One region of the Streptomyces sp. NPDC059897 genome, then DNA from elsewhere that is predicted to be linked to it. Evidence: riboswitches for the same ligand, from Rfam matches in the RefSeq annotation. Region 1 holds a riboswitch; each other region holds the start of a gene.
What was found. A riboswitch is a leader RNA that binds a small molecule or an ion and turns the genes downstream of it on or off. The one in region 1 is predicted to bind cobalamin.
Positions count from the first base shown of each region.

Region 2: another riboswitch for cobalamin. It lies ahead of ACFV9W_RS03850 (ABC transporter substrate-binding protein); the one in region 1 lies ahead of ACFV9W_RS03030 (ABC transporter substrate-binding protein).
Region 3: another riboswitch for cobalamin. It lies ahead of ACFV9W_RS25755 (HoxN/HupN/NixA family nickel/cobalt transporter); the one in region 1 lies ahead of ACFV9W_RS03030 (ABC transporter substrate-binding protein).

Region 1 is NZ_JBHWKQ010000002.1:82,659-87,548, forward strand. Features, by position in the region: gene ACFV9W_RS03015 (enoyl-CoA hydratase/isomerase family protein) at 1-319, opposite strand, end outside; gene ACFV9W_RS03020 (CaiB/BaiF CoA transferase family protein) at 352-1,659, opposite strand; gene ACFV9W_RS03025 (GntR family transcriptional regulator) at 1,861-2,538, shown strand; cobalamin riboswitch at 2,552-2,753, shown strand; gene ACFV9W_RS03030 (ABC transporter substrate-binding protein) at 2,789-3,844, shown strand; gene ACFV9W_RS03035 (FecCD family ABC transporter permease) at 3,841-4,890, shown strand, end outside.
Region 2 is NZ_JBHWKQ010000002.1:244,535-249,424, reverse strand. Features, by position in the region: gene ACFV9W_RS03865 (haloacid dehalogenase type II) at 1-102, opposite strand, end outside; gene ACFV9W_RS03860 (ABC transporter ATP-binding protein) at 232-1,023, opposite strand; gene ACFV9W_RS03855 (FecCD family ABC transporter permease) at 1,020-2,129, opposite strand; gene ACFV9W_RS03850 (ABC transporter substrate-binding protein) at 2,126-3,202, opposite strand; cobalamin riboswitch at 3,232-3,374, opposite strand; gene ACFV9W_RS03845 (hypothetical protein) at 3,446-4,147, shown strand; gene ACFV9W_RS03840 (PepSY-associated TM helix domain-containing protein) at 4,333-4,890, shown strand, end outside.
Region 3 is NZ_JBHWKQ010000025.1:97,890-102,779, forward strand. Features, by position in the region: gene ACFV9W_RS25750 (GTP-binding protein) at 1-1,022, opposite strand, end outside; gene ACFV9W_RS25755 (HoxN/HupN/NixA family nickel/cobalt transporter) at 1,209-2,327, opposite strand; cobalamin riboswitch at 2,358-2,574, opposite strand; gene ACFV9W_RS25760 (inorganic diphosphatase) at 2,574-3,080, opposite strand; gene ACFV9W_RS25765 (GNAT family N-acetyltransferase) at 3,146-3,634, opposite strand; gene rho (transcription termination factor Rho) at 3,693-4,838, opposite strand.

The sequences.
Region 1 (4,890 bases):
CGGCGGCGAGGACCGGCTTGTCGAGGTCGTCGAGGGCCCGTGCGACCTGGTGCACCCGCTCGGTGAGCAGCCGCTTCTCCTGGATCGGGGTGCGCTGTTCGCCCTTGAAGTCGGCGAGGTCGACGCCGGAGCAGAAGGCGTCGCCGGCGCCGGTGACGACGATGACGCGGACGTCCGGGTCGGCGTCGGCGCGGCGCAGGGCCTCGGCCCAGGCGTCGGCCATGGGGAGGGTGAAGGCGTTCTTACGGTGCGGGCGGTTGAGCGTGATGGTGGCGATGTGGTCGCGGGTGGAATAGAGGAGGTCTTCGGCCGCGGACATGGCGGTTCCTTCCGTTCCGTCGGTGTGTGTTCTCAGGCGGCGGTCGCGGGGCTCGGCTCGCGCGCCACGCCGGTGTCGAAGAGGGCGGTGGCATCCGCGCCCGGCAGGCCCAGTTCGGCGAGGACCTCGCGGGTGTGTTCGCCGAGGTGCGGGGCGGGGCGCAGCGGGCCCTCGTCCTCGGGCGGGGAGGCGCCCGCGTCGGGTTCGGTCATCCTCACCGGCGGCCGGCCGAGCAACAGCGGGCCCTCCGTGGGGTGTTCGGTGCGCTCGAAGAAGCCGGTGGCGCTCAGGTGCGGGTCGGTGAAGAGGTCGTCGAGGGTGTTCACGCGGGTCGCCGGGATGTCGCGGGCGTCGAACTCGGCCTGCCACTCGGCCGTGGTGCGCAGCAACAGCTCGGCGTTGACCATCGAGTAGAGGGTGTCGATGTGCTCGGTGCGCTCCGTGATGGTGCGAAAGCGCGGGTCGTCGGCGAGCGCCGGGCGGCCGATCGCGGCGAAGAAGGCCCGCCACTGGGCATCGGTGTAGATCATGACGGCGAGGTGGCCGTCCTTGGTGCGGCACGGGCGCCGGTGCGGGGAGCTGGTGCGGGCGTAGCCGGTGGGGCCCGTGGGCGGGTCGAAGACGCGGCCGCCCTGCTGTTCGAGCAGGGTGAACGAGGCCATGGTCTCCAGCATCGGGACCTCGACGGCGCGGCCTCGGCCCGTGGCCTGGCGGCCGTGCAGCGCGGCGAGGACGGCCGCGGCCCCGTAGATGCCGACGGTCTTGTCGGCCGCCGCCTGCCGCACGTACTCGGCGCCGCCTTCACCGCCCTGGAGTGCGGCGACTCCCCCGGCGGCCTGGATGACGTCGTCGTAGGCGGGCCGGTCGGAGTCGGGGCCACCGGCGGCGAAGCCGCGGAACGCGCAGTGGACGAGGCGCGGGTTGCGCTCCAGGGCGGACTCGGCCGTGAGCCCGAGCCGGCGGGCGGCCGCGGGACGCAGGTTGTGCACGAGGACGTCGGCCGAGTCGACCAGGGCGGCGAGGACGGGCGCCGCGCCGGGGGCCTTGAGATCGAGGGCGACGCTGCGCTTTCCGCGGTTGGTGTTGAGGAAGGCGGGACCCATGCCGTTGCCCCGGGTGTCACCGATGTAGCGGACGACGTCGCCCGCGGGCGGCTCGACCTTGATGACGTCAGCGCCCCACTGGGCGAGCAGCAGGGTGCAGTACGGGCCCATCAGTGTCGAGGTGATGTCGACGACGCGGACGCCGTCGAGCGGCCGGTCCGCGGGGAACCCACCGCCGCCCACTGCCACCGCGTCCTGCAAATTGTCTACCGATTCTGCCGGTACCTTCGGCGTCATCGCCGAATCCTCCTCCGAAATCGGCCCCTGATGGCGCCCCTTGGGCCCGTCAGCGGGTTTCATTTCGGGTGTTTGCCGGTGAAACGGACAACCACCCGAGCAAGATTGGATGCAATCTGACTCACGGTTCGGCATGATGTCAATGCCCCTGCGCTTTCAGGGGAGTTAGAGTCGACAACCTCGACGGGAAGGCAGGCGCCAGTGACGGCTCAGACGGGGGCGGACCGGCTGGACGCGGTGTCCGGCGCGGTGGCCCAGGTGGTGGAGGAGCTGCGGGCGATGCTGTTCGCACGCGATCTGACGCCCGGCAGCCCGGTGCGGCAGGAGGCACTGGCGGCGCGTCTCGGGGTCAGCCGGGCCCCGGTCCGCGAGGCGCTGCGGGTGCTGGCCAGCGAAGGCGTCCTCGACCACGTCCGCAACGTCGGGTACCGGGTGAAGGTGCTGACGGCGGCCGAGTTCGAGCAGACCTATCTGATGCGGCGGGTCCTCGAGGCGGAGGTGCTGCGCAGGCTGCCGCCCTTCTCGGCCTCCGCCTTGGAGGGACTGCGCACCGCGAACGAGCAGATCGCGGAGGCGTCGGCCCGTGGCGACCTCACCGCCATGGCGCGTCTCAACTCCGACTTCCACTTCCGCATGTTCACCGCGTCGGGCCTGGACCTGGTCGTCGCCGAACTGCGCCGCGTCTGGCAGCTCAGCGACGGCTACCGGGCCTACCTGCTGCACGACCCGCTGTCGCAGAAGCGGATCGTCGACGAGCACGCCGAGATGGTCGAGGCGCTGCGCGTCCGGGACCACGAACGCCTCGTCTCGCTCATGGACCACCACCGGGACGGCACCCGCCCCCAGCTGGAGGCGGTCTTCACACCGCCCTCCCCGTAGCGGACACCCGGCGTGATAGTTTCGCCGAGCCAGTCGTACCTTTGTGTGTTTTTATGCGCACACGGGTCAGGGAATCCGGTGCGAACCCGGAACTGACGCGCAGCGGTGAGGGTGACGGGCGGAGCCACTGCCACTGGGCCGGCACATCGGCCTGGGAAGGCGCTTCGCGCGGACGACCCCGAGTCCGAAGACCTGCTGGCGGCCTCCAGCGCCGCGTGGCGTGGGGGCGGACCGTAGGCCGGCTCCGCGTATGAGCCCTGGACGCGAAGGAACCTCCGTGCTGTTCGCACGTCAACTCCGCCGATGCGCCCCGCTGTTGGCGCTCACCCTGCTGCTGACCGGGTGCGGTACGACCGCCGCCACCGAGGACGACGCCGCCGGTGGTCGTGGTGTCACGCTCGACAACTGCGGCGAGAAGGTGCGGGTCGAGCACACCCCGCGTCGCGCCGTCGCCCTCGACCAGGGCTCCGCCGAGATCATGCTCTCGCTCGGCCTGGAGGACCGGATGGCCGGCACCGGCACCTGGACCGACCCGGTGCTGAAGAACCTGGCGAAGGCCAACGCGAAGGTGCCGCGCCTGGCCGACCGCTACCCGTCGTTCGAGAAGGTCCTCGGCACCGAACCGGACTTCGCCGCGGCCTCGTTCACGTACACCCTCGGCAAGGGCGGTGTGGCGCCGCGCGCGGAGTTCGAGGAGCTCGGCGTGCCCACGTACCTCTCCCCCAGCGACTGCGCGGGCAAGGACAACGGCGGCGACGGGGACGGGGTGCGGACCAAGGCCCTGGGGCTCGACGTCGTGTACGGCGAGATCCGCGATCTGGCGCGCGTCTTCGACGTGGAGGAGCGCGGCGAGAAGCTGATCGGGCAGCTCAAGTCGCGGGTCAGCAGAGCCACTTCGGGTGTCGATGCGCACGGCGTCGACGTCCTGTACTGGTTCGCCAACTCCGACTCGCCCTACATGGCGGGCTGTTGCGGGGCGCCCGGCGTCGTCACGAAGGAGCTCGGGGCGCGCAATGTCTTCGACGACACGCGCGCGGAGTGGCCGCAGGTCAACTGGGAGACGGTCGCGGACCGCGATCCCGATGTCCTGGTCATCGGCGATCTGACGCGCCGCTCACAGTCCGCGGAGTCGGCCGCGCAGAAGATCAAGTTCCTGGAGTCGAATCCAGTCACCAAGCACATGACCGCCGTGAAGAAGAAGCGGTACGTGCGCCTCAGCGGGCAGGCCATGAACCCGACGATCCGGACGGTCGACGGCGTGGAGCGGGTGGCCGCGGGGCTGCGCCAGTTCGGGCTCGCCCGGTGACGGCCCGTTCGGTCACTGCTCGCACGGTTGCGGCTCCTCCGGCGACGGCCGCGCATCCTGCGCCCTCGCCCCGGTTCACCCTGCGCGCCGCGCTCGCCTGGGCGGCGGCCGTGGCCGCACTGTGCGCCTCCGTGGCCTTCGCGATCACGATCGGTCCCGCGCAGATCCGGGTCGGCGACGTGTGGGCTGCGGTCGGCGACCGGATCGGCCTGGCGACCTCGGACCTCTCGCCGATCCGGGACGGCATCGTATGGAATCTGCGGCTGCCCCGGACGCTGCTCGCGGCGGTGTGCGGGGCCGGGCTCGCGGTGTGCGGCACGGTGCTCCAGGCGCTGCTGCGCAACCCCCTGGCCGATCCGTTCGTGCTCGGTGTCTCGTCGGGCGCGTCGACCGGGGCCGTGCTCGTCGTCGTGCTCGGCCTCGGCGGGGGCGCCGTCTCGGTGTCCGGCGGCGCGTTCGCGGGCGCCGTCTGTTCGTTCGCCCTGGTGCTGGTGCTGAGTCACACGCTGGGCGGCAGCACGGACCGGGTGGTGCTGTGCGGCGTCGCGGCGATGCAGCTGTTCTCGGCGCTGACCTCGTTCGTCGTGCTGACCTCCGCCGACGCGGAGACGACGCGCGGCGTGCTGTTCTGGCTGCTCGGCTCGCTCAGCGGCGTCGGCTGGACCGAGGTGTGGCTGTGTCTGGCCGTGCTCGCCGTGGCACTCGTGGTGTGTCTGGCGTACGGGCGCACCCTCGACGCGTTCGCGTTCGGCGCGGAGGCGGCGGCCGCGCTCGGCGTCCGGGTGGGCCGTACCCGGATCGTGCTGCTGTGCGTGACGGCGCTGCTCACGGCGGCGCTGGTGAGCGCGGCGGGGGCGATCGGCTTCGTCGGCCTGGTGCTTCCGCACGCGGCGCGCGCCCTGGTGGGTCCGGGGCACACCCGGCTGCTGCCGGTGACGGCGCTCGCGGGTGCGGTGTTCCTGGTGTGGGTGGACACGGTGGCGCGGACGGTGCTCGAACCGCAGGAGGTTCCGGTGGGTGTGGTGACATCGCTGATCGGTGTGCCG
Region 2 (4,890 bases), 160 kb from region 1:
TTGACGAATCCCGGCACGGATTCCGGCGGGTTCGTCGACGAGCGTTCCCAGCACGTCGAACACGAGGGCGTCGATATCGGGCGATGGCTTGAGCTCGGACATGAGGTGTCTCCCGGAGGGCGGGGGTGTGCTGCCGGCCATTGATCCAACGCCACCGGCAGCCACCCGGATTCCCGCATCGCACGCGCCGCCCGACCGGAAGCCACCGGAAGCCACCAGAAGGCATCGAAGCTAGTTGAAGCTCCCCTCCTCCTCCGGCAGATACGTCACCTGTGGCCGCCGCGTCCGCGGGTGGACGGTGACCTCGGCGTTCACCTCGTAGACCTCGGCGAGGAGCCGCGGGGTGAGCACCTCGTGCGGTGGGCCCGACGCGACGACCGACCCTTCCCGCAGGACGTACAGACGGTCGCAGTAGTGGGCGGCCAGATTGAGGTCGTGGAGGGCCACCAGGACCGTCGCGGGCAGCCGGCGCAGCGCCGAGAGGATCTCCAGCTGGTGGCGGATGTCGAGGTGGTTGGTGGGTTCGTCGAGGACGAGGAGGGAGGGTTGCTGGGCCAGGGCGCGGGCGATGAGGACGCGCTGGCGTTCGCCGCCGGAGAGGTGGGCGAAGGACCGGTCGGCGAGGTCGACGGCGTCGACGGAGGCCAGTGCCGCCTCGATCAGTGCGGCGTCCTCCGCCGTGTCGCCCGCCAACAGGCGCTTGTGCGGGGCCCGCCCCATCGCGACGACCTCTCTCACCGTCAACTCCACGTCCGCCCCCGCGTCCTGCACGACGGCGGCCACCGTGCGGGCCAGCCTGCGCACCGGCAGTGACCACGCGTCGGCGCCGTCCACGCGCACGGTCCCCGCGTCCGGGCGCAGCACGCGGTACACGGCCCGCAGCAGTGTGGACTTGCCGCTGCCGTTGGGCCCGACGAGGCCGATGGTCTCGCCGGGGCGGGCGGTCAGCGAGACGTCGTCGACCAGTCGTCGTGCGCCCGCCGTGACGGTGACGTTCTCGACGTGAAGGTCGGCGGGTGTCATCCGGCACCTCCCGCGTTCTGGCGCCGCGCGTCCCGCCGCATCAGCCACAGGAAGAACGGGCCGCCGCACAGCGCAGTGAGCACACCGACCGGGATCTCCATCGGCGCGGCGACCGTCCGCGCCGCGATGTCCGCCCACACGAGGAACACCGCACCTCCCAGGGCCGCCGTCGGCAGCACGCGCCGGTGGTCGCCGCCGACGAGCAGACGCACGATGTGCGGCAGCATCAGGCCGACGAAACCGATCGGCCCGGCCGCCGCGACCAGCACACCGGTGACGAGCGAGACCAGCACGAACATTCGGGCGCGGAAACGGGCCACGTCCAGGCCCATCGTCGTGGCCGCCTCCTCGCCCGCCAGCAGCAGGTTCAGGTTCGGCGCCTGCACCATGAGGACGCCGATCCCGAGGAGCAGGCCGAGTCCCGGCAGCCACAGCGAGTTCCAGGACACCCCGCCCAGACCGCCGAGCGTCCAGGCGAGCACCGTACGTGCCTCGTTGCCGCGGTCCGTGGTGAGCAGCAGCAGGTTGAGCAGCGCGCTGAGGATCGACGCGACCGCCACCCCCGACAGGATCAGGCGGCCGGACGTGATGCGGCCGCCGGTGCGCGCGGTGGCGTAGACGAGGACCAGCGCGCCGAGCGCGCCCGCGAACGCCGCCGCCGACAGTGACATCGCGCCGAACACGCCGACCCCGAACACGAGGACCGCGACCGCGCCGAGCGAGGCGCCGGACGAGACACCGAGGAGGTACGGCTCGGCGAGCGGATTGCGCACCAGGGCCTGAAGTGCCGTGCCGACGACCGCGAGACCGGCGCCGGTCATGGCCCCGAGCAGGACGCGCGGCGCCCGCACGTCGAGCACGATCGTCTCCCGCGCCCGCGACCAGTCCGCCTCACCCCACCCATCGAAGCCCAGCGCGTGCGTCACGATGCCCCACACCTGGCCGGCCGGTACGTGCACCGAGCCGATGGCGAGTCCGGCCGTGAGCGAGACGAAAAGCAGCGCGGCGAGCACGACCAGAGTGGCGGTGAGCCGCACCCTCTGGCCGATGTGTCGTTCCCGCGCCCCGCCCGGTGTCCGCTCGTCGGCCACCGCGGGCGCCGTCACTTGAAGCTCTCCGGGTGCAGCCCGCGCGCAAGACCCTCCACCGCGTACGCCGACCGGACCCCGACCAGCGTCGCGGTCAACGGCAGCACCACGAACCGCTTGTGCTTGATGGCGGGTACGTCGGCGAGCGCGGGCTGCGCCAGCAGGTACCGCTTCTTCTGCTCGACGCTCTTGTCGCCCGCGTAGTCGTAGATCGCGATGACCTCCGGCCTGCGGTCGACGACCTGCTCCCAGGAGACATCACCGAACACGTCGTCCAGATCGGCGAACACATTGCGGCCGCCCGCCTGGTCGATCAGCTGCGTGCCCAGGCCCTTGCCGCCCGCGGTGAAGGCGGACTTGTCGCCGCTGTCGTACACGAACACGGGGACGTCCGGCCTGCCCCGGACGGCGGCGCTCGCCTTCTCCACCCGTCGGCGGAGGTCGGAGACGAGCGCGTCGGCACGGTCGGAGACCCCGAAGATCTTGCCGATGGTGCGTATCTCGGCGTAGGTGTCCCGCATCGTCACGTTCTTCTCGCCGCAGTACTCGCGGTTGAGGTACGTGTCGATGCCCGCGTCGGCGAGCGCCTTGCGCGAGCGGCCCTCCTTCTCGTCGAACGCGCTGGAGTAGCCGCCGTAGACGAAGTCGGGTTCGGCTTCGAGGACCTTCTCGAACGAGGGCGCCTTCGCGGCGAGTTCGGGCACCGACGCGTAGTCCTTGCGCAGGCTCGGCAGGACGGCGGAGTCGGGGAACGCCGTGCCGACCATGCGGTCCTTCAGGCCGAGGGAGAGCAGGAGTTCGGCGGGATGCTGATGGATGGTCACCGCGCGGGACGGCGGCCTGTCGTACGTCGTCCTGACGCCGCAGTTGTCGATGGTGACGGGGAATCCCTCGGCGGCCGACGACCGCGGGCGGCCGTCGGCGCCTGCGGGATCCGGTCCGGACGGGCCGCAGGCGGCGGTGAGTACTGTCGCCGACAGTGCGGCGAGGGCAGCCGTGACACGCACGACGAAGCGCCGCCGTCGCACACGGGTGAGTCTCCGTACATGGGAGAGGGGAAGGTCATGGGGACGGTACGGACCGTCGTACACGTGAAGCCTCCTACGGAGTCCGCGCTCCTCGGAATGAGCCCGCGACGGGCCAGTGACCTGACTCCCGGGCCGCGCTGACGCGCGCCGCCCGGTCACAGTGGCGGGACCGTGCCGGATTCGCACCGGCTTCCTGTCACCCGTCGCGGTGATGACCCGGCGATCCTACGTGCCTTCCACGCTGCGCACGCGGGGTTGCGAACCTGCCGGTGATCACGGTGGCGGGGATGCCAAGATGGGGCGGCCATGACCACACGCCGGAACGCTCGCGCTGGACGGGCCGCGATGTTCGCGGCCGTCTGCGTGCTGCTCACGGCCATCGCGCACACGCTCATGTCCGGTGACACCGTGCCGTGGTGGGCGCTGGCCGCCGGATTCGCGATCACCGGTGGAGCGGCGTGTGTGCCCGCGGGTCGCGAGCGCGGAATCCTGCCGGTCGTGGGCCTGGCGGTGGCGGCGCAGGCGGTGCTGCACCTCTTCTTCTCGTGGGCGCAGGTCGTCGCGCACCCGGCGGCTTCAGGCGGTTCCGTCGCCGGGCAGTGGCTGGACCATGTGCTGTGCCGCGCGCCCATGGAACCGACGGATGCCATGGGCGGCATGCCCATGGGTGCCATGCCGCCCGATGCGATGGGCGGCATGCACGAAATGGCGCATGCCGGTCACGACGTGAGCGGCATGTCTCCCACCGGCATGCTGATGGCCCACCTGCTGGCCGCCGTGCTGAGCGGGCTCTGGCTCGCGTACGGCGAGCAGGCCGCGTTCCGCCTCGCGCGGTGCGTCGTCGACCGGATCGTCGCGCCGCTGACGCTCCCGTTCCGCCTTCCGGTTCCGCCGCACCGGCCGCGCATCCACGTCCGCCGCACCCGGCCCGCCCGTACACCGCGCGAACTCCTCCTCGCGCACCCCATCACCTCCAGGGGCCCACCCGCAGGGAACGCTGTCGCCTGACGACAGCCGGTTCACCCGAGGCTGCGCCGCACCCTCGGGCGTCGGCCGTGCGCACGCCCCGGACGGGCCCGCACGGCCGAGTCCCCTTGCCACGCACCGGATCCGGATGTGCCCAGGGCCGCCGTCGAGAGGCGGGGCCCGCGCCCGGACTCCGTGCTGCCCGAAACTGGAGGACCACGTTGTCCATCACCTCCGAGACGTCAGACACCTCTGCCTCCCGCCCAGCAGAAGAGACCCGGCAAGCGCCGCCCACCGACCGGTCGCCGTGGGCATCGCTTCGCCCGCTGGTGCTCCGACTGCACTTCTACGCAGGGGTGTTCGTCGCCCCATTCCTGTTCGTCGCCGCGGTCACGGGACTGCTCTACGCGGGCTCGTTCCAGGCCGAGAAGATCGTGTACGCCCATGAGCTGAACGTCCCCGTGGGTAAGTCCGAGCTGCCCATCGCCGATCAGGTCGCCGCCGCCCGCAAGGCCCACCCCGAAGGGGACATCAGCGCGGTGCGGCCGTCTCCCGAGGCCGGGGCGACGACACGCGTCATGCTCTCCGGCGTCGCGGGTGTCGACGCCGAGCACACGCTCGCGGTGTTCGTGAACCCGTACAACGGCGAGGTCCGTGGCGCCCTCGAACAGTACGGATCGACCGGCGCGCTGCCCCTGCGCACCTGGATCGACGAGCTCCACCGCGACCTCCACCTCGGCCAAGTGGGCCGTCTCTACAGCGAGTTCGCGGCCAGCTGGATGTGG
Region 3 (4,890 bases), on a different contig from region 1:
GGCTCTCCCAGATCGTCCCCGACGCGCACGCCACCGAGCCCCCACAGCCGCGCCACCTGCCCGGGACCCGCTTCCGTACACGGTGTGTCCGCCCCGTCCGCGAAGACACGCACCGACGTCACGCGGTCCTCCCCGCCGCCGGGCAGCGCGAGCCGCTCACGGACCCGCAGCGTCCCCGTGAACACGCGGGCGTACGCGACCTTCTCGCCGGCCGGACCGCGCTCCACCTTGAACACGCGGGCAGACAAGGGCAGTTGGGGCCGCTCGTCGGCCGTCGGGAGGAGCCGTGTGATGCCGTCCACGAGCGCGTCGACTCCCGCGCCCGTCATCGCCGAGCCGAAGTACACCGGATGCGCCTCGGCGCGCGACGTCTGTTCGGCGAGCACGTCGCCCAGCCGGCCGTACGTGACCGACTCCTCGTCCTTGACGTACGCCTCCAGAAGCGCGTCGTCACGGGCCGAGAGCACGTCGACCAGGCGGGCGCGATGGGCCGTGTCCCCGGCGGCGTAGGGAACGCAGTGTGCGTCCCGGCCGCCGAGGCCGTGCGCGACCGTGTTCATCGGGATCACGGCGGGCGCGAGTTTGAGCCGCAGATCGTCGAGGAGCTCCGGCTCGCGGGCGCCGCCGCGGTCGACCTTGTTCACGAACACCGCGGTGGGGATGCGCAGTCGGCGCAGGGTGCGCATCAGGACGCGGGTCTGCGCCTGCACGCCCTCCACGGCGGAGACGACGAGCACCGCCCCGTCGAGCACACCGAGCACGCGCTCGACCTCGGCGATGAAGTCGGGGTGGCCGGGCGTGTCCACGAGGTTCACGTCCGTGCCGCCGACCGGGAACGACACCACGGCCGACTTGATGGTGATGCCGCGCCGCCGCTCCAGGTCGAGGGAGTCGGTGCGGGTGCTCCCGTCGTCGACGCGGCCGAGTTCGTCGATCACACCGGCCGAGTGCAGGAGCCGCTCGGTCAGGCTGGTCTTACCGGCGTCGACGTGCGCGAGAATTCCAAGATTCAGCAATGCCACTGGCAGTCGGGTCCTTGAGGGAAGGGAATGCCACGGCGGCGGAATCCGCGGTGGCCCTCGGAAGGAACTGGACTGCAGTGCGCATGAATCGGTCCTCACGCTCGGCATGCGCGGCAACTGCCGCACAGGGACCAGTGCAGCAGCGCGCCGCGCACCCCGGCAACCGATTTATTCGCTACGGGCGGGCTACGCCCCGTCGGCCACCCGCGCCGACCATCGCTGCTCGACCCGCGCGAGCCGCCAGTAGGCGATGGCCGCCGCCCACACGACCACGAACAGGCCGACGATGACGTACCCGACGTTGTCGAGGTCGAGCCCGGCGATCCACCCGGTGACCGCGTCGCTGAGGTCGAGCTTGTCGTGGAGCACGCCCACGAGTTCGATCGTCCCGATGAAGAACGCGACCGCGATCGACAGACCCGTGATGGTGAGGTTGTAGAACACCTTGCGGACCGGGTTGGAGAAGGCCCACTGGTAGGCGAAGTTCATGAACGTGCCGTCGAGGGTGTCGAACAGGCTCATGCCCGCGGCGAACAGCAGCGGCAGGCACAGGATCGCGTACCACGGCAGGCCCGCCGCGGCGCCGCTGCCCGCCATCACCATCAGCGTCACCTCGGTCGCGGTGTCGAAGCCGAGACCGAAGAGGAAGCCCAGCGGGAACATCTGGCCGGGCCGGGTGATGGACCTGGTGAAGCGGCCGAGGATCCGGTTCATGAACCCCCGTGAATCCAGGTGCTCCTCGAGCTTCCGCTCGTCGTACGAGCCCGCGCGCATCGCCTTGAAGACCTTGAGGATGCCCATCAGAGCGACGAGGTTGAGCGCCGCGATGAGGTACAGGAACGTGCCGGAGACGGTCGTGCCGACGACGCCGAGCACCTGGTGGGTGGCCGAGTTGTCGTTCATGAGGGTGCCGGCGAGCGCCGCGCCGCCCGCGACGAGCGCCGCCATGGCCACCACCACGCTGGAGTGGCCGAGCGCGAACCAGAAGCCGACCGACACCGGCCGCTTGCCGTCCGCCATCAGCTTGCGGGTGGTGTTGTCGATGGCCGCGATGTGGTCGGCGTCGAAGGCATGCCGCATGCCGAGCGTGTACGCGGTGATGCCGAGGCCGATACCGAAGGCCTTGTTGCCCACTTCGTAGTGCTCGGGGACGACGAGCAGGAACAGCACGCCGAACGCGACGACGTGCAGCGCGGCGATCACCGCGATCAGTCCGGCCGTGCGCAGCGTGTCCTCGCGGCGCCAACGAAAGGCAGGGGGAGGGGAGTTCAGGGCAGGGGTCGGGGAGTTCCCGGGCAGGGTCATGCGTCGATCACGCTCCAGCACCTCGTGGATCACTTCGTGAGATGCCGCGGCCGGTCTCCTGGCTTACGGGCGTGCCCGCCGCTCCGGCCTTCCCAGCGGCCGACGGCCGCCAGTGGCGTACAGGATGGAACGGCGCGCTCCGGACGTCGCTGTCCGGAACCCGATCACAGTGGCGAGGGCCGCTCCGGAATGGGCCCCTGAGGGGCCGTCACCGGTCTTCCCGAGCACCACGGCCCGACCACCCTACTACCTGCCCGTAGCGCGCTCGCGGGCCCGGCGGATCTCCTCGTAGGCCTTCTCCCGGCCCTCCCAGTGGGAGCCGTCGACCGATTTGCCCGGCTCCAGATCCTTGTAGACCTCGAAGAAGTGGGTGATCTCCAGGCGGTCGAACTCGGGGATGTCCTCGATGTCCCGGGTCGCGTCGTGCCGCGGATCGTGCGCGGGAACGCACAGGACCTTCTCGTCCGGGCCCTTCTCGTCGCTCATCACGAACATGCCGATCGCCCGGCACTCGATGGCGCAGCCGGGGAACGTCGCGTCGCCGGTCAGGACGAGCGCGTCCAGCGGGTCGCCGTCGCCGCCGAGCGTGCCGGTGATGTAGCCGTAGTCCGCGGGGTACTGCGTCGACGTGAACAGCATCCGGTCGAGCCGGATCCGGCCGAGATCGTGGTCCATCTCGTATTTGTTCCGGGACCCCTGCGGGATCTCCACGATCACGTCGAACGCCTCGGCGCGTGCCTGACTGCTGCCCAATGTGGCCTCCTTGCCGCATTCCGACGCCCACGAGTGTGCGCCGTACGGGCCGAGGGCGGAACCCCTCAGGCGGCCGGGGGAATGGGGAATTCGAGTTCGGGCCGGTCCCAGGCGACCGGCGGACGCGCGGGCACCGTGCCGGTGCGGTGGGCTCCCATGCCCCGGTAGAAGCCCTCGGCGGGCGGGTGCGCGACGACCCGGACATGGTCGAGGCCCGCCGCCAGGGCCCGCTCCCGCATGTGGTCGACGAGCAGCCGCCCGATGCCCCGGCCCTGCGCCTCGTCGGCGACGAACATCAGGTCCAGCTCCGGCGGCTCGGCGAGCAGCGCGTAGAAGCCCAGCACCCGCTCGTCGGCCGGATCCACGGCCACGTAGACGTGGTGCGCCTCGATGTAGTCGGGGCCCACCCGGTAGCCCGCGACCATGGAGGCGTACGGGTCCCGGTAGGCGCTGGAGCCGCGTACGAGGCGGGTGAGGCGCCGGGCGTCCCGCGCGGTGGCCCGCCGGACGGTGACGGCCGGGGGGCCACCACGGCGCGTAATGCTCGCGTTCATAGGTCGAGTATTACGCACTCGGGGGTGCGGTCGGGCGGTGCGGGTCGGGCGGTGCGGGTCAGGCGACGGGCACCGTGGAGTGCGCCTGGCGCAGGAACGCGGCGTTGTCCGGGGTCTGGCGCAGCTTGTCGAGGAGGGCCTCGTAGGAGGCGGCCGGGTCACGGCTCTGCAGGGCGCGCCGCAGTCCGCGTACGACGGTCAACTCGGCGGCGGGGAGCAGGAGTTCCTCGCGGCGGGTGCCGGAGGGTGTGAGCTCGACGGCGGGGTGGACGCGGCGCTGCGCGAGGACGCGGTCGAGGCGCAGCTCCATGTTTCCGGTGCTCTTGAGCTCCTCGAAGTAGTAGTCGTCGGCGCGGGAGCCGGTGTCGACGAGGGCGGTCGCGAGGATGGTCAGCGAGCCGGCCTCCTCGGCGTCGCGGGCCGCGCCGAAGAAGCGCTTCGGGCCGTGCAGGGCGGCGGCGTCGACACCGCCCGACAGGGTGCGGCCGCTGGTGGAGGCCGCGTTGTTGTGCGCCCGGCACAGCCGGGTGAGGGAGTCGAGGAGGATCACCACGTCGCGGCCCTGCTCGGTGAGGCGCTTGGCGCGCTCGACGGCGAGTTCGGCGAGCGCGATGTGCGCCTTCGCCGGGCGGTCGAACGTCGAGGCGTACACCTCGCCGCGCACGGAGCGGCGCATGTCGGTGACTTCCTCGGGGCGTTCGTCGACGAGCACCACCATGAGGTGGACCTCGGGGTGGTTCGCGGCGAACGCGGCGGCGAGCTGTTGCAGCAGCACCGTCTTGCCGGTCTTCGGCGGCGCGACGAGCAGGCCCCGCTGCCCCTTGCCGATGGGGGTGAACAGGTCGACGACGCGTCCGGCGAGCCCGGCGGCCGGGTGCTCCAGGCGGAAGCGCTCGCTGGGGTGCAGCGGGGTGAGGTCGGCGAAGCGCGGGCGGTCGCGGCTCGCGTCGGCGGGCGCGCCGCCGACGGTCTCGACGTGCGCGAGGCTGTGCGGCTTGCCGCAGGTTCCCTCGACGAAGTCGCCCTTGCGCAGGCCGAGTCGGCGGATGAGGTGGGCGGGCACCTGGACGTCGTGCGACGCGGGTTCCAGGTCGGCCGCCCGCAGGAAACCGTGCCCGTTCCCGCCGATGTCGAGGACGCCGGCGGCGCGGACGGGTGCTGGTTCTTCGGATGTGACGGTGCTCGTGGTGGTGGCCGTGGTCATGACGATCACAGGTCCTTTCGCGGGGCCGGGCCGGACGCGGCAGGCGTCCAGC